One region of the Oceanobacillus phoenicis genome, then DNA from elsewhere that is predicted to be linked to it. Evidence: riboswitches for the same ligand, from Rfam matches in the RefSeq annotation. Region 1 holds a riboswitch; each other region holds the start of a gene.
The links. A riboswitch is a leader RNA that binds a small molecule or an ion and turns the genes downstream of it on or off. The one in region 1 is predicted to bind S-adenosylmethionine.
Positions count from the first base shown of each region.

Region 2: linked by a shared signal. The riboswitch ahead of ABC346_RS17335 (5-methyltetrahydropteroyltriglutamate--homocysteine S-methyltransferase) and the one ahead of ABC346_RS11875 (methionine ABC transporter ATP-binding protein) in region 1 are both predicted to bind S-adenosylmethionine.
Region 3: linked by a shared signal. The riboswitch ahead of ABC346_RS19490 (homocysteine S-methyltransferase family protein) and the one ahead of ABC346_RS11875 (methionine ABC transporter ATP-binding protein) in region 1 are both predicted to bind S-adenosylmethionine.

Region 1 covers NZ_JBDFME010000001.1:2,396,735-2,405,023, reverse strand. Annotated here, with positions in the region: gene ABC346_RS11890 (glycine betaine ABC transporter substrate-binding protein) at 1-11, shown strand, start outside; gene ABC346_RS11885 (MetQ/NlpA family ABC transporter substrate-binding protein) at 55-876, opposite strand; gene ABC346_RS11880 (methionine ABC transporter permease) at 898-1,563, opposite strand; gene ABC346_RS11875 (methionine ABC transporter ATP-binding protein) at 1,550-2,566, opposite strand; SAM riboswitch class I at 2,628-2,732, opposite strand; gene ABC346_RS11870 (methyl-accepting chemotaxis protein) at 3,043-5,040, opposite strand; gene phaZ (intracellular short-chain-length polyhydroxyalkanoate depolymerase) at 5,656-6,534, opposite strand; gene ABC346_RS11860 (hypothetical protein) at 6,661-7,122, opposite strand; tRNA gene ABC346_RS11855 (tRNA-Arg) at 7,261-7,334, opposite strand; tRNA gene ABC346_RS11850 (tRNA-Gly) at 7,341-7,414, opposite strand; gene ABC346_RS11845 (metallophosphoesterase) at 7,596-8,105, opposite strand; gene ABC346_RS11840 (XTP/dITP diphosphatase) at 8,128-8,289, opposite strand, start outside.
Region 2 covers NZ_JBDFME010000001.1:3,447,654-3,455,942, forward strand. Annotated here, with positions in the region: RNA gene ssrS (6S RNA) at 238-423, opposite strand; gene sspL (small, acid-soluble spore protein L) at 482-622, opposite strand; gene ABC346_RS17315 (acyl-CoA synthetase) at 715-2,322, opposite strand; gene ABC346_RS17320 (3'-5' exonuclease) at 2,649-3,242, opposite strand; gene ABC346_RS17325 (CBS domain-containing protein) at 3,255-3,944, opposite strand; gene ABC346_RS17330 (MBL fold metallo-hydrolase) at 4,228-4,947, opposite strand; SAM riboswitch class I at 5,556-5,659, shown strand; gene ABC346_RS17335 (5-methyltetrahydropteroyltriglutamate--homocysteine S-methyltransferase) at 5,819-6,922, shown strand; gene ABC346_RS17340 (glutamate-5-semialdehyde dehydrogenase) at 6,993-8,240, opposite strand; gene proB (glutamate 5-kinase) at 8,237-8,289, opposite strand, start outside.
Region 3 covers NZ_JBDFME010000001.1:3,886,392-3,894,680, reverse strand. Annotated here, with positions in the region: gene ABC346_RS19510 (ABC transporter substrate-binding protein) at 1-360, shown strand, start outside; gene ABC346_RS19505 (acyl-CoA dehydrogenase family protein) at 463-1,611, shown strand; gene ABC346_RS19500 (thiolase family protein) at 1,637-2,821, shown strand; gene ABC346_RS19495 (DUF1801 domain-containing protein) at 2,823-3,251, opposite strand; SAM riboswitch class I at 3,709-3,814, shown strand; gene ABC346_RS19490 (homocysteine S-methyltransferase family protein) at 3,895-4,944, shown strand; gene ABC346_RS19485 (aliphatic sulfonate ABC transporter substrate-binding protein) at 5,031-6,017, shown strand; gene ABC346_RS19480 (ABC transporter permease) at 6,029-6,859, shown strand; gene ABC346_RS19475 (ABC transporter ATP-binding protein) at 6,879-7,646, shown strand; gene ABC346_RS19470 (hypothetical protein) at 7,884-8,108, opposite strand.

The DNA.
Region 1 (8,289 bases):
TAGAGAAATAAAGAAAAGCAGTCGGTTTTATATTCCGACTGCTTTTTTATACACCTATTCAAGCATCCACTGAGGTTTTCCAAAACCTTGGAATTTGTCATCGATAATTTGTTCAAATTCATCTGATTCCACAATTTCTTTAATATCTTTCACCCACTGTTCTTCCAAATCTTCTGTGTTTACAACAACTCGATTTCGATAATCATCTGGCATATCTTCTAATACTAAGGCATCCAATAAATCCATATCTGCTGAAAGCGCAAAATTCCCTGGTACTGCTGATGCATCCTCAGAATCTACTAATCGTGGTAATTGAGCAGCTTCTACTTCTTGGAACTCAAGATTTTTAGGGTTCTCTACAATATCTTTAGCCGATGCTTTTAAGGGATCTACCTCTTCACTAATTTCAATAAGACCCGCATCCTCCAACATGATTAATGTTCTAGCTAGATTCGTAGGATCATTCGCAATGGTAATCTTACTACCATCTTCAATTGATTCAATACTATCAAAGGAATTAGAATATAATCCCATAGGGGCAGTAGGTACAATGATTACTTCAGATAAATCCATTCCATTTTCCTCTGCGAATGCTTCATAATAAATTTTATGCTGAAAAAGATTAGCATCAATATCCCCATTATGTAATGCATTATTCGGTTGAACGTAATCCGTAAACTCTGTATTATTCACTTCATAACCCATTTCTTCTAGTAATGGTGCAATTGCGTCTATAACCATATCACTATAAGGGCCGACAGTTGCGCCAAATTCAATTGTTTTCTTTTCCCCATCTCCACCTTCAACTTCTTCGCTACCGCAGGCTGCCAATATTGTAACACTAACTAAAATGACTAAGAATAATTTCCACTTCATATTAATTCACTTCTCCATTCTCTATCTTTTATTTACACTCTTTGCAATAAAATCACCTAAATATTGAATGAATTGCACTAGTACAATAAGAACAATAACTGTTGTAAACATCACGGTATCATCATATCGATAATATCCATACCGAATTGCTAAATCACCGATACCGCCTCCTCCAACAGTACCAGCCATAGCTGAATATCCGACTAAACTGATTGCCGTTATAGTAAGTCCACTAATAAAACCAGGTTTTGCTTCTGGATAAACAATATCTTTAATAATTAACCAAGGCGATGCTCCTGTTGCAATTGCAGCTTCAATCACCCCACGGTCAATTTCTCTTGCAGCAGATTCTACGATTCTTGCATAGAAAGGAATAGCTGCAACAGATAATGATACGGATGCTGCTAATGGACCTGTTGTTGTATCGACTAACCATTTTGTAAATGGAAGTAAAAATACAAGTAGTATAATAAATGGAATCGAACGAATTAAATTAACGACAATACCTAACGTAGATTTAATTAGTCTATTTTCTAAAAATAAACCTTGGTCTGTGACATATAATAGAATGCCAATAGGCAGTCCAATAATTAATGCAACAAGTAAACCAAGACCAACCATCAACATGGTCTCTAAGAAAGCTTGGTTTAGCTCAGGAAGTATATCAAAAATACTAGCGAGATGCATATTGAATCACCTCCACTTGCTTCAAGCGTTCTTCTAAGTAACCAATAGCACTACTTATTTCAGAGGATTCTCCGTTTACCTCCATAATGAAAACACCTAATGGTTTATCTTTTATGTATTCTACTTTTCCGTGAAGAATATTTCCGCTTATCTTATGTTGTTGTAACATATCAGATACGACTGATTCAGCAGCTATATCTCCACGAAATTGAAGTTTAAGTAGTGTTCCAGTGCATTGCTTTAACAAAGCTTCCGGTAATTGAAAATCTAGAACTGTCTGGATAAAATCTTTCGTTAATCTCTCAACTGGATTCGCAAAAATGTCATATGTCTTTCCTTTTTCAATGACTTTACCATCTTGCATCACGGCGCAACGATCACAAATTTCTTTTACTACTTCCATCTCATGGGTTATGATGACAATAGTGATACCCATTTCTTCATTTATTCTCTTTAAAAGTTTTAAGATTGATTTAGTTGTACTAGGGTCTAATGCCGATGTCGCCTCATCACAAAGTAACACTTTTGGATTGTTTGCAAGTGCTCTTGCTATACTAACCCGTTGCTTTTGTCCACCACTTAATTGAGAAGGATATTGATTTGCTTTATCTTCTATTCCCACTAATTTCAATAGTTCCAGAGTCCTCTTATTCCGCTCCAACTTGCCAATCCCAGCTGCCTTTAGTGCAAATGAGACATTTTCCACCACTGTTTTGGAAGATACTAAATAGAATCCTTGAAAAATCATCCCCATGGATTGCCTTGCCTTGCGTAACTGTTTACTGTTTAAATCTAACAAGTCAATGCCATCGACAATCACTCTACCTTTTGTTGGTCTTTCCAGTACATTAATACACCGTAAAAGCGTACTTTTACCTGCACCGCTATATCCAACAATGCCATATATTTCCCCTTCATTGATATCAAGGGAAACTTGATCTACCCCAATTACTCTTTTCTTTTTAGTTTCATAGTATTTCTCGATATTTTCCAACTGGATCATCCACAACACACTCCATCAAAAAACCTTCTTTCATTCCGAAAGAAGGTTTTTACATATCATCACCTTATCTTTCAGAATAAAAATTCTGCAGGAAGAAGCACCACTCCTTAAAGGTAGGTTGCTGTGACATCATCGGTCCTGATCCCTCCGTCACTCTGGATAAGTTATTCAATTTTAAATTAAAAATAATAAGAATAATCATAATCTGATAATCCTGATTTGTCAATATGATTATATATTTTTATCTAGTGATTAAAGAGATACAGTTAAACCAAGTTCCATTGATACTAACCATACCATATTACTAATCGTCAATTATATCTAGCTGTAAGAGATTATATACTTTTAAGTAACTTTCAATTACTTCCTCGGTTCCAAATTCGTAGAAAAACGTATGAGTATAATAGCTATAATGAGAATGAGGCTCTTAACATAATTTAGAGCCCCCCTCGCGCTAGTGTTTTATGATGTGTTGTTTAATTTTTAGACAGTTTAAAATTCTCTACTAACTGTTGTAATTCTTCAGCTACAAGTGTTAAATCAGATGCTGAATTTGTAATTTCTTCCATAGAAGCGAGTTGTTCTTGTGTGGATGCTGAAACATTTTCCGCCTCATCTGAAACTGTATCACCAATAGAAGCTACCCCTTCAAATATAGAAGTAAATTGTTTAGTTGCAGTTGAAATTTCTTCAACTTCAGTAGTTACACTCATAATTTGATTCGTTATGGAGTCAACATAACCAGTAATTGTAGAAAATGATTGATCCGCATTATGTGCAATGGTAATTCCTTTTTCAACTTCTGTTGTTGCAGCTTTCATCGAACTCACTGTATTGGCTGTTTCCGACTGAATTGCACTAATCATTGTCTTAATTTGTTCTGCTGATTGAGAAGACATCTCAGCAAGTTTTCTTACTTCATCAGCTACAACAGCAAACCCTTTCCCATGCTCTCCAGCTCTTGCTGCTTCGATTGCAGCATTTAGGGCTAATAAGTTTGTTTGCTCGGAAATATCTGTTATAACATCAATAATTTTACTAATTTCTTCTGATTGATTTCCTAAACCTTCTATATTATTCGATAGTTGATGTGTATTCTCTTTGATAAATTTCATTTGACCTATTGTCGTATTCAGTGCTTTATTTCCTTCATTAACAGCTGATATGGTATTGGTAACTGTATTTGAAACCTCTTTCGAACTTGATTCAATAGTATGAATAGAATCCGTCATTTCCTTAGCTAATTTGGAACTTTGCGTTATATTGTTATTTAGATTACTCATCCCCTCAGCTACTTCTTGTACAGATGAAGAAATTTGTTCTGTTGCTGAAGTATTTTGTTCTGTACTTGCATTCAATTGTTCTGCAGAAGACGCTAAATGATTAGATTTATCTCTTACTTGCAGTATAATTCCATTCAAGTTTTCTCGCATTTTATTGAATGATTGTGCAAGTGTACCTAATTCATCATTTCTATATAAGTTTACCTCATCGCTTAGGTCTCCATGACTTATTGTGTTACTTGCACTTACAAGGTGATAAATCGGTTTAGAAATGGAGCGAATAATAAATATAATTAATACTCCACCAAGTACTAATGCGATTGTAATAACAAATATTGTCGTGTTTAAAATTGGACTCACATTAGATGAAATCTCACTATTAAACATAGCCCCCGCTATCTTCCAACCTGTAATCTCACTTGTAGCAAATGCTAATTGTTTTTCGTCACCTTCAAAAAGATAGCTGAACTTCCCACTTTCTGAATCATATAGTTTGGTGAAAAAATCTTCGGTTGCTTCAGCACCAGCCTCATAATCGGGATGACTAATATAATTTTGTGTTTCATCTAAGAGAAACAAATACCCTTCTTCTCCGATAGTGACTGAATTAATTATATCTGTTAAACTAGCCAGCTCAAGGTTTACTGCCACCACACCATTATTATTCGAAGTAGTTTTGGCAAGAGTCACCACCACTTGATTAGAAGAAGCCGATACATAAGGAGTTGTGACAATTACTTCTCCTTGATTGTCCATCGCTTGTTGATACCAAGGTCGCTCTCTTGGATCATAATCTGGCGGATTTTTAAAGGATGTAGGAAAGTTCATAAACTCCCCCGTTTCCGTCCCTACATATGTTTGTTCAAAAGCTACATCTTTCGCAGTTTGCATATTTTCTAAAATTCTTCCTGTCGCTTCATCTGCATTATCTTCTATATCCGATGGATCAATTGCAGTTGATAAGTATTCGATACTATCCATTTGGTCATTCATAAACTGATCAATTGTTTGTTTCATTATTTCTACGCTCTTTTGGGAAGAGTCTAACATACTTTCCTCAATCTTATTCTTTGCACTTTGGTATGAAGTTGCTCCAATTGCAATACTTGGGATTAATAATATGATAAGAAACGCTATTATTAATCTATTTCTTAAACTTATTGATTTCTTGGTTCTTTTTATCTTCTTCAAGATGTTACCTCCTGCTATAAGTAATTGTGCATTTATGAACTTTATATCGACCAAAAGCACTATAACTTAACAGCAAATACAAAAATAAAAATAATCATAAAAGTCGAATAATTATAGAACCATTACCACTTTTATGTTTCATACGTCTGTTATTTAATTCCTCATCCGGTTTGGTAAAAGAATGATTAACTGGGCCATTACACTTACAACAACTTAACCCATCAACGAATTTAAACTGTTGTTCAGTAAACACTTTTCTCATTGCATACATTCAAGTGTAGAAACTTTATCTTCATTCGACTTATTGCCAGCCATGATTTAACACTCTTTATATATTTAGTAGACCAGCACCTCGCAGCTCTGTTTATTAACCCCTTACCCTTCGACAGATAAATGCCAATGGTTGCTCCCTAAATGTTAATAATCCCTTTATATAAAAAAGACACCCTTGTTGAGGTGTCTTTAACTTCGGTTTCTATTTCCAGCCAACGATGCAATAAGGATCTCCACCCAATCTATGCTACTATAATCAAGTGTTCTAAAATACAAGAGAAACAAACAGAAGAAAATAATATTGAAACCGTCAATTTAAATTATTGAATTATTTAGATAGTATTAGCCAAACATTTCATCAATACCAACAAGTATTTCATCTAGATTATCTACTAGTGGAGAATGTCCACAATTTTTTAAAACACGTAGTGTAGCATTTGGGAGTGACTCAACTGTATTTTTTACATCCTGTAACTTAATGATCCGATCTTGCTCTCCGTAATAGCTCAGTACGGGTACTTGTATACTTTTTATTTTTCCATTGCCTTGAATATAACCATTATGCTCATCGGAAATATTAAAATGAGCAAGAGCCCAATAAATGTCTTCTAGGTTTCGTTGTTTCATTGTTTCTCTAATTAATGATTGAGATATAGACAAAGGAGGCTTCTTATTTGTATAAATACCTATGTTCCACATATTATTTAATGTATTAAAATCGTTATTTTGAATGGCTTTAGAGGGGATTGATATTTCGGGGTCTTGAGCCATCTCAGCTTTACTAGCATAATATTTTCCAGTGCTTGCACCTAATTGATCTTTCTTTTGTAACGGGTCTCCTTTAAGACTTACTGAACTCAAGAGGATCATTCCTTGCACAAAATCTGGATAATCAATAGCGAATTGCAGGCAAATTGGACCACCAGCAGACCAACCAACTAGAAAAATCCTTTTGATATGCATAGAATCTAAAAATTGATGAATGTCATTAGAAAAATCACGAACTGTTTTGATTAGAGTACCGTAAGTACTGTCGCCAAAACCTCTTAAATCAAGTGCATAAACCGTATATGATTTTGGATCAATTTCGTTTAATAATGTTGAATAATGTTCGCTTGAACACATATTACCATGAACCAGCACCACCACTTTTTCTCCATACCCCTTTGTCTGATAAGCAATGACTTCACCGTTATTTAGATTCACTCTTTTCTTAGGCATCTTACTCTCAGCTCCCTTTACTAACATATTATGGTAAAGGATTGTTGTAATCAAACGTAATTATAAATAGTCGATTTTTATTTCGAATTATCGAACCTTTTCAGATTCTCACCTTATTTATCTCCTCTATGTCAATCCCGGCACTTCGTCCTCTTGAAAGGCCTTAACTTGCTTGACGTTTTCCATCGGATTATAATCGAGATACCCTTCCTCGTGCCAAAATTTCGCCATCGTACTAATCGTTCTAGGGCGGATATTAAGGGTATTTACCGACAACCCTACCGTCTTATCTTTACGTCCTTCCGAGTTCTCATAACGGCGTTTCTGCGTTCTTATATACGTTATATAATCACGTATAGTATCCGGTATAATGTCCGATAAGTATCCGACGTGGTTAATATAGTCGCATACTGTTCGAGGACGTACACCCTCCGTTTCCTTTGCACGTAAGAATAAAGTCAACGCCTGTTGTAGAGTTAGTGGCTCGCTCGTTTTCCGTACAGTTGCCGGAGTATGTGGGACGTTATTTGTACGTGTGACTTTGCGATCACGTGTTCCGATTAATTTTCGTTTATTCTTGCGATTCACCTTCGAATGTTCGATGGCTTCCTGCTCGCTCGTTCAACGTCCTCCCTTGGAAAAAGAAAAAACCGCCATGTGAACGTGCTACTGTTAGGTAGTCTTATCGTTGATATGACGGTGTTTGTGCGCGATTTGTGCGCGGAACGTCCCAGGCAGGATTCGAACCTGCGACCCACAGCTTAGAAGGCTGTTGCTCTATCCAGCTGAGCTACTGGGACAAAAATTGGAGCGGGTGAAGGGAATCGAACCCTCGTCATCAGCTTGGAAGGCTGAGGTTTTACCATTAAACTACACCCGCAAACTCTATCTCTACGTAATAATTATGTATGCCGTCTTTTTTAACGGACAAGTAATATTATATGACCGTGGAGAGAATTTGTCAACAGGTTTTCTAAAAGAATTAACTGCTGGGACAAAAAAATTTAATACCGCTTTTTTATTATTGATCAAAAGCTCCTATTTTGTCCCAGTGATTATTCTTATATGGATGTTGTAAATGACATGTCCTTCAAATATTGACCATCAACTGTATAAAAGTTAACAGAAACAGACTGTTGGTCAGACCATTCTAGGATAGCATATGTTTTTTCAATCCGATTCCTTGGCATTCGTATACTACCTGGATTAATGAATAATTGATTACCTATTTTCTCTGCTCCGGCAATATGCGTATGTCCAAAACAAACAACTTTAGCTTGATGTTCTTCTGCTGCATAGGAAAGCGTGGTAAGGCTAGATTTTACTTGATGAAGATGTCCGTGTGTAATAAAGAATCGAATTCCGTCCATATCTTTAATTTCTTCGTTTGGATACCGTGGATCAAAATCACAATTCCCTCCAACCTTATAAAAAGGTTGGAGCTGATCTGCATCAAAATCTAATTCTGAATCACCACAATGGATATACCAATTGACTGCATGCCGATGTTTTATTTCATATAATTCTTTAGTCAAACCGTGACTATCGCTCGTTATTAATACACTCGTCATGCTTTTCCCTCCATTTCATTCCTTATAATGTATGTAACCATTTTTCTAGATGGTCAATCGCATTTTTCCGATGACTTATACGATTTTTTTCTTTAGGATCTAATTCAGCCATCGTCACTTCATATCCTTGTGGAATAAAAATTGGGTCATATCCAAACCCATGAGACCCTCGGGACTCACTCCC
Region 2 (8,289 bases), 1.1 Mb from region 1:
GAAAGAATACTTTACTACTTTAAATTAGCAAATTACCAGTAATATTTCAAATATATAAATTTTTCAGATTAAAATTCTGTTTATGATGACCATATCAAGTAATGATTATACCTGGACACTTACGCCGTAAGTGGCAAGTTCAGTTATTTTGTTATTCTCTGCACAAATTTAATAATTTACTATTCAACTAAAAAGCCCGCTCTCTTAAGAGAACGGGCTTAATCATTATGATTATGTATACAGGCCACATTTGCCGTATCTTGTAATAAAAAGTTTTAAACCACCACTTCGCAAAGTGGGTGTTCGCAGAAAACTTCCTGCCTTCCGCTTCAATGGCGGCTCGGCATTCCAATTTCGATGTAAAACTCCCTATTCCAACATTAGAGGTTAAAACTTATATTAATACGAACAATGTAGCTTGTAAAAATATCATAACGTTTTTTGTCCTATTTATCAATAAGCTATATTTACTAATTTTTTCCTATAACTTTGTATTCTTTTTCTTGGCACGTTGTTCTAATTGACTTTGTGGAGACTGGCTTGCTTCATCTTCTGATTTCCCTTGTGGATTCACACTGGAATTTACATGTTTTTTACTCCAATTTGTATTTTTTTGTTTCAAAACGACCACCTCCTTGTCTTATTGTTCGTATTCTAGACAAGGATATTCATTTTAAAATACATTACTGCTTAACCAATTTTTATTTCTTTATTTTACAAAGTAGAAAAATCTACATCTTCATAATGATTTCGCAATGAGCGTTTTAATACTTTTCCGCTTGGATTTTTCGGCAGTACATCCGTAAAGTCTAGATATTTTGGTGTTTTAAACTTGGACAATCGACCACTACAATAGTCAATTACTTGTTGTTTTGTAACTGTACTTTCTTCTTTTAATACTATAATGGCAGTTACTGCTTCTCCCCAATAAGGATCTGGAACACTAATCACAGCTACTTCTGATACACCATCAATTTCATAAATTACTTCTTCGACTTCTCGACTAGAAACATTTACCCCTCCAGTTATTATCATATCTTTCTTACGGTCAACAATTGTTATATAACCTTCCTCATCCATAAAGCCTAAATCTCCACTATGAAACCATCCGTGCTTAAATGCTTCTTTCGTTTTCTCGGTCGCGTATAGATATCCTGTCATCGAATGAGGAGTTCGATGGACAATTTCTCCAACGATTCCACGAGCAACTTCATTTCCATCGTCGTCAACAATCTTTGTCTGTACATTTAAACTGGGTAACCCAGCTGAACCCAATTTTCGTAGTTGATCTTCTGGTTGTAAAACCGTTGCTAATGGTGCTACTTCTGTTTGTCCATAACAGTTCCAAAGTTCGATTTGTGGAAGTCTTTCCATCAGCTCTTTGATAATTTCCATTGGCATGATTGCTGCTCCATAGTAACCTTTCTTCAAGGAACTCAAGTCTCGTTTATTAAAATCAGGATGGCGTAATAAACCAATCCATACAGTAGGTGGACAAAATAATTGAGTTACTTGCTCTTTTTCAATTGTTTCTAGGATTAACTCTGGACTAGCAGAAGGAAGTATGACTCCCGTCGATCCGATGTATATATTCGGACCTAAAAATACATGAAGTTGTGCACTATGATAGAGTGGCAATGCATGTATAGCGATATCATGACTTTCCATTTTACAATCAATAATAGTACTGACATATTCACTTACAATACTTTTATGAGTCAACATTACTCCTTTTGGTTTTGATTCTGTTCCGCTAGTATAAAGTATATGTGCTAAATCATCATCATAAATTTCCACTTCTGGCATTGTTGTAGGTTGATGTGATTGAATTTGATTTATTGCCATCCATGGATCGGCTAATGCCTCCTCTTCCTGATCTACTTCTAATGCTATATAATGCTCAAGTTGTTTATCTTCTGCAGCAGCTACTAGTACATCTCTAAATTCATCAGATGCAATTACACCTACTGCCTTTGAATTTTCTAAAATATATCGTATTTCTTGGGATGTGAGCATGTAATTAACAGGAATTAGCACTGCCCCAATTCTAGCAAGTGCATACGTAACAAACACAAAGTCCAAGCTATTTTTTGAAACTAAAATAAACTTGTCACCCTTTTTAATTCCTATATCCAGTAATCCATTAGCGGTTTGATTTACGAGATTATCAAGCTCTTGATAAGTTAGTCTATTGCTTTTGTAAGCGATTGCATTTTTGTCCGGATAACGCTCACTTGTTCTTGTTAATAAATCGCCCAATGTATTTCTTCGTACGCGGTTAATTAATTTATTTAACTCTGTATCGATTTGATTTAATTCCACTGACCTCACTCTCCCACTAATTATTTAATTATTATTATAATTCAGATATATAAGGTTGTCACTTTATTTAGTGTGATTTGTAGAGCCTAATTGCAAAAAAAGATTGGAACATAACAAAAAATTTTTTGATCAAAAGACGATGATAACTAAATAAACGTAAGAAATATTCGAAGACTCTGTAGAAAAAAGGCATAGTTGAGCCCCCGGCTTGCGTCAGCACCTTGGGGCTCAACAGCCGCCACTGGATAAGCGTAGTATATTTCTGTAGCGGGTTTCAAACCAATTCACTCGATTTTATCTTTTGTGTTGTCCAAGCCCATTATAACTTAGAAATATAATTTTGTTGTTTTTGCCTTTTGCTTTCTAGCTGTTTTTGCTCTTTTGGAATTGAGCCACCGTTCTAAAAATTCTTCAGTTGTACCTATTCTCTGCTCTGCTAAAGCAGCCAAAAAGATTCTTGCAGATGCTCGGGCATCGTCCATCGCATGATGATGATTTAACGGTATGTCATGGTAGTTTGCAACCGTATGTAATTTATGATTCTCTAATTCTGGCCAAAGTAGTTGTGAGATTTTAACCGTACAGAGTGACATATAATTTGGACATGGCATGTCGTATTTATATAAAGATTGACGTAAAACGCTCATATCAAAACTTGCATTATGCGCGATAAGTATTGTGTCTTCTAAATATGTAGATAACGTTGGCCATAATTCAGCAAAGGTCGGTGCTTCTTCAACTTGTTCCTCGGTGATTCCATGAATATAAACATTGCGTGAACGGAATGGAGCTAATGGATTAATGAGTGAGTAAGACTCGTCTAGAATTTCAGTATCATTCATCATTACCACACCAATAGAACAAGCACTATTTCTTTTTTCGTTTGCTGTTTCAAAATCAATTGCTGCAAACTTAACCATTCAAAACTCCCCCTATATTTCCATGATATCCCAATTGGTAATAATGCCTACCAATTTTTCATCCTCTTTCCCTGTTTTTGTAATAAGCAAAGCCGCAAGTCGGTTACCTTTTCCAACTTGTTCTGTAAATACGTCAGCAGCTTCATATACAGACATTTCCTCGCTTATAAAAAGATGATTATCTGTTTTTTCGTATTCTAAAATATCTTTAGCAGTTGCATCAGCTATTTGTTGATTATCGTTCATAGAATTTGCTATCCACCGAGCAATGCCTTTATGTGTTATTAAACCTTTAAAATCTTGATTTATATATATGGGTAACTTCGTTAATCCTCTATCTCTTACTACTTGAAGTAACTTTTGCACAGAATCGTTTAATTGAAATGTAACAACTTGTTTTAAGAATGCACTCTTTACTTGTTTTGGACTTGTAAAATCTTTTTCTATCTTTTCGATTCGTTCCACAATTGTATCATGAGGTTCTGCAATCGCATAAGAAACATCGATACGATTATGAATGATTGCATTTCTGAGTTCTGCAAATTCCAATAGATCATCGTAATATCGTTTTATCGTAGCATTAGTGTCTGATAAAACCCGAACTGCTCTCGAGAAACCCATTTCTTTTTTGTGTAAGTGTGATTTTAATGCTTTGTCAATACGATTAAATGCTGTGATAAAGCGCTCTGAATTTTTATACATATCTATTTCTCCTATCTTTGCGTTCTATCATTTTAACCGTTCGGACTTAACATTAAACATTCCCCATATCGTTTTACTTCGCCTTGTAAAGTACTTTACCGTTTTTTTCTATACTTCGTATGTCCTGATTTTCTGCTAGATAAATTAACCTAGTTAATGTGGCCATAAATTGACTGACGAAAGCTGTTCCTTTCATCGGTCCATAAATTTTTGTCGTTAATTTAAAAGCAGACATCGGTTTATCCGATAGAAGTTGTTTGAGTTCATCAAGACGAAAGAGATGTCAATTATAAGTTCCCGTTATTCGTTCTGACAGATCTCCCATCACTTTCCCATGACCTGGTAATGCTAATCTGCTTGGATATTGCTGTAGTTCTAATAAAGATGGTAAGTAATCCTTTAATGGATTTAACTCTTCTCCCATCCATAAGCCAATTACTGGCGACAGATGTTCTAACACATGATCTCCTACAATCATTACTTCTTCTTGCTTATTATAAAAACAATAGTGATCGGGAGCATGTCCAGGAGTCCAAATTGCTTGAAAAGGAAGATTTCCTAAAACAATTTGATCAAAATCATCAAAATATCCGTCCGGCTCAAAATCATAAATAAAAGAAAAATCTTTTATTTTTAACGGTAATGGTGGTGTACCATGACGTTTAATTAGTGATTTCATTCTATCCATATGTGCTTTTCGATCTCTTCCCTTTAACATTTCTTTATATCCTCGCTTCGATACAAAAACTGGGACAGCATATTCCTCTTGAAACCATTTTGCTAATCCTATATGGTCTTCATGAGTATGCGTTAATATAAGTTTTTCAATGTGATAGTTATCTAGAACATTCTGCCAAGTTTCTTTTGTTTCCGTATCATAAATACCTGTATCTACGGCAGTATATCCGTTTTTACCTTTTATTAAATAACAATTTACTTCCCCCATTGAACCTTTAAAGCGTACTACTAATTGAAATATATCTTCTGTCATCTTCTTTAGCATGAAATACCTCTTTCTAACACAATCAATGTAAAATGAGCTTATTGTTATTTTATCGTTCCGAGATGGAATTGCAAAGGCAAAGGAACTAATATGCTACAAAACAAATGAATCAATTTCATAATTGCTAAGTTTTATTGGAAGACGAACATTATTTGGTGTTTTATATAATAATGTTCGGATTAGGTAATTCTTGGCTTTGATTAGAATGGAAGACGGCGACTCCTGCGGAAATAGCACGAGCTGAAAATCCACTAGGAAGAGGGGTTTTCTTTTCCTAGTTAGTTGAAGCTGTGCCTGCAGAAAGCGCCGTCTGCAATGGAAATCAAACAACGCAACATGCGGATTTTAAATCATATATTTTAATTATGAAATTGATTCAAATGATATTAAGTGAAAATTCGTTAGTTCGGGTAAGTATTTCCACTAAATGTAAGTACCACAAAGACCTAAAAGCTCTTAAAGCGATTAGGACATTTACAAACCGTTTATCTCCATATCTTAAGTCTTGAAATGTTTTACTCTACCATTTACATACAGAATAAATTTTCAAAAAACTCTTGACATTATATTCAATACCTTATAAAATTTCTATTAATTAAATATGACAATTCTTATCCAGAGAGGTGGAGGGACTGGCCCAAGGAAGCCTCGGCAACAGACTTTATTTAAGTACTGTGCCAATTCCAGTAGCGTAAAAGCTAGAAGATAAGAAGAGTATATCGTACGGTTTCCTGTACCCTCTTCTTACTTGTAGAAGGGGGTATTTATTTTCCCCTATTCTCTGTACAGAACTGTCATATGTTAGTTTCATAGAGCAAGACCCTACTCTATAAGACTAACCAAAATCTAATGGAGAAAGAAGGAAGGAAAATTGACAAAAACAATTATTAAGGCACCATTTCGTGCAGACCATGTAGGTAGTTTGCTACGACCAGAACGTTTGCTTCAGGCAAGAAAAAACTATACGAATGGAAATATTTCAGCGGAAGAATTACGTGGTATTCAAACAGAAGAAATCAAGCGCATCGTAGACAAACAAATTGAGATAGGTTTACAAGCTGTTACAGATGGTGAGTTCCGCAGACTATGGTGGCACACGGACTTTTTAGAAGAATTAAATGGCATAGAAGGATATATTCCAGAACAAGGTTACTTATTTAAAGGAATTGAAACAGAGAGATATAACATCCGTAATAATGGAAAAATCAGTTTTCCAAAAGACCATTCATTTGTCAAAGATTTCATTGAGTTTAAACAAATTGTCGGGGATCGTGCTGTAGCAAAACAAACCATTCCTAGCCCAAATCAATTATTTCACAAAGGAACGCGTAATCCAGAAGTTTATCCAGATATCCAATCCTATGCAGAGGATATTATTATTGCTTATCGTAATGCAATCCAAGCATTTTACGAAGCTGGATGTCGTTACCTGCAATTAGATGATGTATACATTGCCGGCTTGAACGTAGATGAGTTAATAGCATTCGAAGAAGATTTATCTCGTCAAGAGTTGATTGATTTATCATTACATGTTGTAAATAGTGTACTCGAGAATAAGCCAGATGATTTAATCGTAACGACACACTTATGTAGAGGAAACTATCGGTCAACTTGGGCATTTGAAGGCAGTTATGCTCATATCGCACCAACCTTATTTGCTCATGAAAAAGTGGACGGATTTTTCCTAGAATATGATGATGATCGTTCAGGCAGCTTTGAACCTCTTGCTCATATTCCTAATGGTGGACCACAGGTAGTCATTGGAGCAATCACTTCTAAATTTGGTGTGTTAGAAGACAAAGATGAGATCATTAAGAAAATAAAGGATGCTTCACAATATATTCCATTAGATCAAATCTCGCTTAGCCCTCAATGTGGATTTGCATCGACACATCAAGGAAATAAATTAACAGAAGAGGACCAGTGGAAAAAATTACGTTATATCGTTGAGCTTTCCAAAGAGATTTGGGGATAAGCTTTATAAAACATGACTAAAATAACTCCAAACTACTTCCGTTAAAATAGAGTAGTTTGGAGTTAATAAATTAATTACGAATTTGTCCTGTTCCTGATATCACAAATTTAGTTGATGTTAATGCTTCCAGCCCCATTGGACCTCGAGCATGTAATTTTTGTGTACTAATTCCTATCTCTGCACCGTATCCGAATTCAAACCCATCTGTAAATCTGGTTGAAGCATTATGATAAACTGCTGCAGCATCAACTTGACGTTGAAACTGTTCAGCATTAATCTTATTTTCAGTTATAATCGCTTCTGAATGACGTGTACCGTATCGATTGATGTGGGTGATCGCCTCTGATACTGAATCAACTATTTTTACACTTATTTCACTGGCTAAATATTCTGTTTCCCAATCTTTTTCGGTTGCTCCTATAGCCGTAGGAAGCTTTTCCATAACGAATGAATCACCGTGAATGGTTACATCATGAGATTGCAATGTTTTTAATAGTTCGAAACCATGTTTTTCAAACCACTGGTTATGAATGATTAACGACTCAATTGCATTACATACAGATGGTCGCTGTAATTTTGCATTCAATACAATTTCCGTTGCCATCTCTACTTTAGCAGATTCATCTAGATAAACGTGGCAGTTTCCTGCACCAGTTTCAATTACAGGTACAGTAGATTGTTTTACCACTGTATCAATTAACTGTTTTCCTCCCCTTGGAATTAAAACATCTAGATATTCATTTAATTGAAACAGTTGATTTGCTACTTCTCTTCTAGTATCTTCTATTAATTGTACAGCTTCTTTTGGTAAGGAGCTGGAAGCTAATGCCGCATGAATAACATGAATAAGTGCTTTATTAGAATGTATAGCTGAAGAACTACCACGTAATACTACTGAGTTTCCTGTTTTTATTGCAAGAGAAGCTGCATCTACAGTGACATTAGGTCTAGCCTCATAAACCATTCCAATAACACCAATCGGAACCCGCTTCTTCGTAATATATAATCCATTGTCTTTCTCGAATATTTCTAGGGCTTCTCCAATAGGATCCGTTAATACAGTTATCTGCAATATTGCTTCAGCTATATCTTGCAATCTTTCCTCATTTAATTTAATTCTATCAATAACTGCATTAGATAAACCTTTTTTCTTACCTTCTTCTATATCTAATTCATTTGCGGCAATTATTTCATGTGTTTCTTCTAAAATTGCTTGGGAAATTAATTGTAATGCTTCATTTTTTTCATCAGTTGTAGCTAGTGCAATTTGATAACTTGCTTGTTTTGCTATCTTGGCTTTTTCTATCACTTCACTCATCGTAACTCCTCCTTCAATTGATCAACCATAACCCACGAATCTCTGTGAA
Region 3 (8,289 bases), 1.5 Mb from region 1:
ATTACAGAAACATATGAAGTCCTAGAAGGTGCAATTGGGACCATGCCATTGGTAGAAGCGGATTATCCTGGAGTCCCTGCATTTGTCGAAAAATATACAGAAGAGCACGGAATTGAACCAGGGTCAGAAGCTGGTTTCCATTATGTGAGTTTGTATATTTTTGTAGAAGCAATGAAAGCAGCAGGCAATGTAGAGGATGCGACTGTAATTCGAGAGCATATACAGGCTGGGTTAGATTCGCTACCTGAAGATAAACATGTATATGTAATTCCAAGTATCGATGAAAATGGAGGATTTGAAATTCTTACTAGAGTCAGTGCAGTAGAAGATGGCGAAATCGTAGGAATTCCAATTGATTAAAGTATCCTAATCATTTTTTATACAGCAAAAAAGCAACTTGGCATTTTTATTGCCAAGTTTGCTTTCTATTTCCAACAAAAGATGAGAAGGAGGTATATTGATATGAATTTTGAATTAGATGAAGTCATTCAATCTATAAAAGAAAACGTTCGCAACTTTATTCAAACAGAGGTAGAGCAGGTCGCTGATGATATTGAGCGAAACAATAAAATACCCGAACGAATAATTGAATTATCAAAGACAATGGGGCTTTTTGGTTTAAGTATACCCGAACAATACGGTGGATTAGGTATTGGAATGGTAGGAAAATGTGCATTATACGAAGAAATTGGAGCGACGCATAATGGATATACAACACTAATCGGAGCTCATACTGGAATTGGTACTGTTGGAATAGTAGAGATGGGAAATGAAGAACAAAAGCAAAAATACTTACCTCCTATGGCAAGTGGAGAAAAAATTGGTGCATTTGCTTTAACAGAACCGGAAGCAGGATCGAACGCAAGTGCTCTAAAAACTACTGCTGTTAGAAAAGGAGATAAATATATACTAAATGGAACAAAACATTATATTACCAATGCCACAGAGGCAGAAGTATTTACTGTAATGGCAGTTACTGATCCAACGAGAGGAGCAAAAGGCGTCTCTTCTTTTATTGTAGAAAAGAGTGCTTCGGGATTTCATATAGGTGCGATTGAAGAAAAAATGGGACTTAAAGGTTCTCACTCGGCGGAAATAATTTTAGAAGATTGTGAAGTGCCCATAGAGAATTTACTTGGTCAAGAAGGACAGGGGTATGTGAATGCCTTAAAAATTTTAACGAATGGCCGTGCTGGTTTAGCAGCTCGGAATTTAGGTTCAAGCCAGAAACTATTAGATATGTCGACTACTTATGCAATAGAAAGAGAACAATTCGGTAAGTCAATTATTGAACACCAAGCAGTTGCACACATGTTAGCAGAGATGGCTGTAGAGATAGAAGCATTACGTGCTTTAACTTATAAAGTGGCATGGATGGTTGACAATGGAGAAAATGTCATTAAAGAAGCAGCGATGTTAAAACTGTATGGTTCAGAAGTATATAACCGAGTAGCGGATAAGGCAGTCCAAGTGCACGGAGGGATCGGTTATATATCTGATTTTCCTGTGGAGCGATTCTATAGAGATGCGCGCATTACGCGGATTTATGAAGGAACATCGGAAATTCAGAAGAATATTATTGCTGGACAATTAAAAAAACATTATAGCTAAGGATAAGTTGTAGGGAGGTATAGGTATGGAAGATTCGATCGTTATTGTCAGTGCAACTAGAACACCAATTGGAGCATATGGGAAATCATTGAAAAACGTATCTTCTGGTTATCTAGCAAGCCATGTAATCAAAGAATCGTTGCAAAGAATAAATATTCCAGCTGATCACATAGATGAAGTTATTTTAGGTGAAGTAAGACAAACGACGGAAGCATCGAATATTGCTAGAGTGGCAGCACTTAGAGCTGGTCTCCCCAAACAAGTGACTGCTTTTACAGTAAATAGATTATGTGCTTCTGGCATTCAGGCGGTTACATCTGGAGTGCAACAAATCCTTAGTAATCAAGCTGATATTGTCATAGCTGGTGGAACAGAGAGTATGAGTCGTTCACCAATATACTTACGAAACACGAGATTTGGAGGAGATCAAACAACTATCGTCGATTCAAATTTAGAAGCAGGACAACAACCTCAAGAAATCTATGGTAAGAATTTATCTATGGGTATTACAGCTGAGAATGTTGCTAGGAAATACGTTATATCTAGAGAAGATCAAGATACATTTGCAATAGAAAGTCAGCAAAGAGCAAAAAAAGCTATAGAGACTGGACGTTTCAAAGAAGAGATAGCTCCTATCCAAGTTGTGGAGAAAAAGCAGACATCTGTATTTGCAGTAGATGAATATCCTCGATTTGATACATCTTTAGAGAAATTAGCAAAGCTAAATCCGGTATTTGAAGCAGGTGGAACGGTGACTGCAGGTAATGCTTGCGGAAGAAATGATGGTGCTTCGGCTGTAATTATCATGAAAGAATCTCGTGCCAATCAACTTGGTTTGCAACCACTCGCTAGAATCAAAGACTGGAGTACAGCAGGTGTTTCTCCTAAAGTTATGGGGATTGGTCCAGTACCGGCAGTTAAACAACTTCTTAAACGAACGAAGAAAACATTACAAGACATAGATTTAATCGAATTGAATGAAGCTTTTGCTTCTCAATCTATCGCTGTCATCCGCGAACTAGGTTTGGATCATGAAAAAGTAAATGTCAATGGAGGGGCAATTGCGTTAGGTCATCCGGTCGGTGCTACAGGAACACGAATTATAACAACATTAATCTATGAATTAATGAAAAGAAAACAGCAATATGGCATAGCTACTTTATGTGCTGGTGGCGGACAAGGGATGGCACTATTAATCGAACAGTGCTAAGTTATTTTTCAGTAACAGGATATGTTGAATTGATATGGCTGAGTGATTGTTTAATTAATCGACGTAAAACATCAAGATTAATATCGCTGAGTTTGTTAATATAAACACATGATTTGCCGGTAGTATATTTACCTAAAGCTGTCATTAATTCACTATCTTGAACAATATCTGTTGCAAGATAGAGACTAATTTTTGATTTTCTGGGAGAGTATCCTACCATTAAAAATTCTCCGGAGTGGCCGGAAGCGTATTTATATTTGTATTTTCCAAAACCAATAATACTTGTTCCCCACATCTTTGCTTGATACTCAGTCGAATCGGTAAATATATCTAATAGTTTATAAGCATCTTCTTTTTTTTGAAGATGATCCACACTTTCGATGAATTGAATAACACTGTCTTCTGTTTCTTTTGTTTTTAACTCATACATTTTTAGCACTCCTAAGTATAAAGGTTAATTATAGTATAACAAATGAAATAAGTTATTTTTATGAAATATGGATATTGTGCTGTTTTTATTTCCAATGCCGATGACTCGCTTATTTAGAAGACACTGCTCTAACATACTAGGAAGAGAAAACCCTTTTCCTAGTGTGCTCTATTTACTAAAATTCCTGTAAATCGCTTATGATTTGGTAATAAACATATTCTATGCACTAATAATTCTTGATTTTCTTTCGTATTTGCCATATATTAAGCTAGGTTATTCTGAGCAGGAGTCACCGTCTTCCATTTCAATCAAGTCCAACTCATTGCTATTGTTGAAACATTAGACAAAATAATTCTTTAAAAAATAATAAATGAATAATTTAAATTTCCTATTGATTATTTTATGGTTATCATTTAAGATGTTAAAAAGTTAATTTTTAAAAAATTTAATAAAGTTAGACTTATCAAGAGAGACGGAGGGATTGGCCCGATGAAGTCTCAGCAACCAGCCTTACATGGGTATGGTGCTAATTCCAATAGGCTTACATGCCTTAAAGATAAGAAGAACAATGTATGCTTACCTTTCTTCTTACTTTTAGAAGAGGGGTTTTTTGTTTGTAAAAATAATTGAGGAGGAGATTTTAATGAAACGTAGTTTAAAAAGACGTTTGCAAGAAGGTACCGTAATAGCAGGGGAAGGGTATTTATTTGAATTAGAGAGGAGAGGGTATCTACAGGCAGGTTCATTTGTACCTGAAGTTGCCCTTGCGAACCCGGATGCGTTAAAACAAACATATCGTGATTTTATGAATGCTGGCTCTGATGTTGTTTTAGCATTTACATATAATGCACATCGAGAAAAAATGCGCATTATCGGAAAGGAAGATCTATTAGAACCTTTGAATAGAAGTGCTATTCGTTTAGCAAAAGAAGTAGCGAAAGAGCATCCTGTGGAGGAGGCATTAGTGGCAGGAAATATTTCTAATACAAATATCTTTGACCCTGATGATGAATCGAGCAAAAATCAAGTAAGAGAGATGTTCGCTGAAATGGCTCAGTGGAGTAAAGAGGAAGACGTTGATTTTATTAATGGAGAAACATTTTATTATCATGAAGAAGCAGAAATCGCGTTGGAAGAAATATTGAAAAAAGACTTGCCAGCAGTCATTACACTGGGATTAATGGGAGAAAATATTTTAAGAGATGGCTACACGGTAGAGGAGTCTTGTAAGATTCTATCAGAAAAAGGAGCACTTGTAGTTGGAATGAACTGTTTCCGAGGTCCAGACACGATGCAACCTTATATAGCCAAGATTAGAAATCATGTAACCGGTTATGTAGGAGCTTTGCCCATTCCATATCGTACATCAAATGAGCATCCGACATTTTTTAATTTACCAGATGGTGGTTGCAGTTGCCATTTGCCTACGGAAACAACTTTTCCTACTGCTTTAGATCCGCTTTACCATAACCGTTATGAACTAGCTGAGTGGGCAAAAGAAGCAAAAGGGATTGGTGTCAATTATATTGGATTATGTTGTGGAGCATCTCCAGCAATGCTTAGAGCTGTTTCAGAGGCGGTTGGTAAGGAGACCATTAACTCTCCTTATTCTCCTGATATGGAGAAGCATTTCTTATTTGGGAAAGATAAAACATTAAAAGAGCATAATGTAGGCTATCGATTTAAGGCATAGTAAATCTCCTATTCTATTTATTTTGTTAGCAGCTTTAGTATAAAACCAAGTAGTTTTATTTAAATAATGAAAAGGAGGAGAAATTAATGAAAAGGAAGTTAATGAGTGTAGCTCTAATTATATTAATAATTAGTGTATTAGCAGCATGTGGATCAGATTCAAGTTCTGCAGAAGGAAAGCCTGATAAGATCCGCTTAGATTATGCCTATTATTCACCAACAAGCCTTGTTTTAAAAGAACAAGGATGGTTAGAAGAAGCTTTAGAAAATGAAGGAATAGGTGTGGAGTGGGTTCTAAGTCAGGGTAGTAATAAGGCTTTAGAATTTTTAACAAGTGATAGCATTGATTTTGGTTCATCGGCAGGATCTGCGGCACTTGTTTCGAAATCCAAGGGTTCTCCAATTCAAAATATATATATTTATTCTCAACCAGAGTGGACAGCGTTGGTTGCTAATAATGAGTCGGGGATACAATCTGTAGAAGAATTAAAAGGAAAAAAAGTCGCTGCCACGTTAGGAACGGATCCATATATTTTTCTACTAAGAGCTTTAAATGAAGCTGGATTATCAGCAAATGACTTAGAAATTGTAAATTTACAACATGGAGACGGTGCGGTTGCTTTGTCGAAAGGTTCTGTTGATGCATGGGCGGGGTTAGATCCACATATGGCTAGAGCAGAATTAGAATCTGATGCAAACTTATTTTATCGAAATAAAGAATTTAACACCTATGGTTTTTTAAATGTAAGAAAGGATTTTGCAGAAGAGTATCCAGATTATGTTGATGTTGTGATTGGTGCGTATGAAAAAGCAAGAGAGTGGACAATAGATAATCCGGAAGAAGCGGCAAAGATTTTATCTGAAGAAGCAGAGATGTCACTAGATGTAGCGAAACAAACTTTAGAGAGGAATGATTTTTCCAATCCTATTCCTGGAGATGAGCATCGAGATACGTTAAGAAATTCAGCAGAGGTGCTTCTAGAGGGAGAAGTTATTGAAGCTAGCACGGACATTGAGAAGGTTGTAAATGAACTTGTTCAACCATCATTTATAGAAGGGCTAAATAATGATTAGGGGTGGTTGTCTTGTCTAAGGCGTCTGAAGAAGTTATTAATTGGGATATAAATAAGTCTAAAAAAAAGAAATCATTTTCGTCATATAAAGTAATTTGGATGGGAAGTATTATCCCTATTTTGCTTTTAATTGTCTGGGAAGTATTAAGTAGATTTGGTTACTTTCCTGCGTATTTATTACCTGCACCAACGACAGTTGTAGGTACGATAATTAATCTTGCTGAAGATGGATCCTTATGGGGACATATAGGTATTACTTTATATAGAGTATTTGCTGGATTTTTCTTGGGTACTGTTGCCGCACTAATACTCGGTGGACTAGTAGGTTTGTATAGAAACGCAGAAATGTTATTTGATCCATTAATTCAAGCATTTCGAGCGATTCCTTCTTTAGCTTGGGTTCCGTTATTTATTCTGTGGATGGGAATTGGAGAGGTTTCCAAAATTACTATGATTAGTGTTGGTGTCTTCTTTCCAGTGTATTTAAATATCATAAGTGGAATTACAAGTGTTGATCGAAAGCTGATTGAAGTTGGGAAAATGAATCGATTGTCTACCTTTCAACTTGTACGAAGAATTATACTACCTGCATCACTACCTTCTTTTCTAACAGGTCTACGTAGCGGATTAGGGCTTGGATGGATGTTTGTTGTAGCCGCTGAATTAATGGGTGCAAGTCAAGGTTTAGGTTATTTATTGATTGCAGGTCAAAACACACTATCTCCTGAAACGATTTTAGCTAGTATATTATTATTCGCATTTATTGGAAAAGGTACAGACTGGATACTGAAAAAACTAGAAAATAGAACGCTACACTGGCAAGATCGAATTGTAAAGTCCTAAAAATAAAGGAGGATGAATCGTGAGTTTGGAACTAAAAGAAGTAAGTCGATCTTTTGATGGTACCCCTGCAATAAATAATATATCGTTTCGTACAAAATCAGGAGAAATTGTAGGATTACTCGGAACAAGTGGCTGCGGGAAAAGTACCATTTTACGTTCAATTGCTGGCTTGGATACAGGGTATCATGGAGAAATTACTATTAACCAAAAACGAACAAAAGGAATACAGGATTCGATAGGATATATATTTCAAGAGCCGAGGTTATTACCATGGTTGAATGTTACTGAAAATGTAACATTTGGGTTAAAAGGGAAAAAAATAAATAAAAATCAGCAAGGTTTATCTTACTTGGAAAGCGTTGGGCTATCTCAAAAGGAGAACCTTTATCCAAAGCAGCTTTCAGGAGGCATGGCTCAACGAGTCGCAATTGCTCGGGCTCTAGTTACTTCTCCGGAGATTCTATTATTAGATGAACCTTTTAGTGCATTAGACGCTTTTACGAAAATGCAATTACAAGATTTATTATTGTCTATATGGAGGAAGTATCAAACAACCATGGTGCTTGTGACACATGATATTGATGAAGCTCTATATCTATGTGATAGGATTCTTATTTTACGTGGGCAGCCTGGAACGCTGTCTGCGGAAATTGTATTAGAACAATCGAAACCTAGATTAAGAGGTAGTCAGGAGATGGCAACGGTTAAGGCAGAAATTTTGGGGATTCTTCAAATTGAAAGAGAAGAACAAAAAGAGAGTACACAAAAAATAAGATATACGATGTAAGGTAGTGACGAACTAGAATAATGAAAAGATTAATACGCGACCTACGGGGGGGAGTCAGTTTACTTGTTACTTGTTTTTTCCTCCCGTAGAGATTACGTCTGTTTTCAACAATACTTTTGTTCTGATCAATGCACCAAACTACATGTGAATACTTTTGTTCTGATCGATGCACCAAACTACATGTGATAACTTTACTACGTCCATTATCATTCCTCTTGTATATCTTATTGTTTTGTCTTAGTTCTTTAATGATTCTTCTACTTCGTATCTCCCTGCCTCTATATCAGATTGCAATGAAAATAAATAATTTTTCAATTCTAAATCCTGGATACTGTCCAGTTCACTCCATTTAAAATTAAATGGCTCCTCATCGATAAGCATGGCAAGCCAGATATCCCCGTTACTTCGGTAAGTAGCAATTAATTTATACTTCGAAGTGAAGGGAGGAATCTTAAATGACATTCCTCATCATTCCTCGCTAATTAAGTTGTATATCTAATTTATTATCGGGTAATTATCTCAGGATATAAACTAGATTGAATAAAATAATTAGGTATTTACGCCTAATTATTTGTTTGGAATGATTCTATTATAACGAATTTCTTACATAGGCCCCATTGAATGAGAATTTCTATTATTAAAG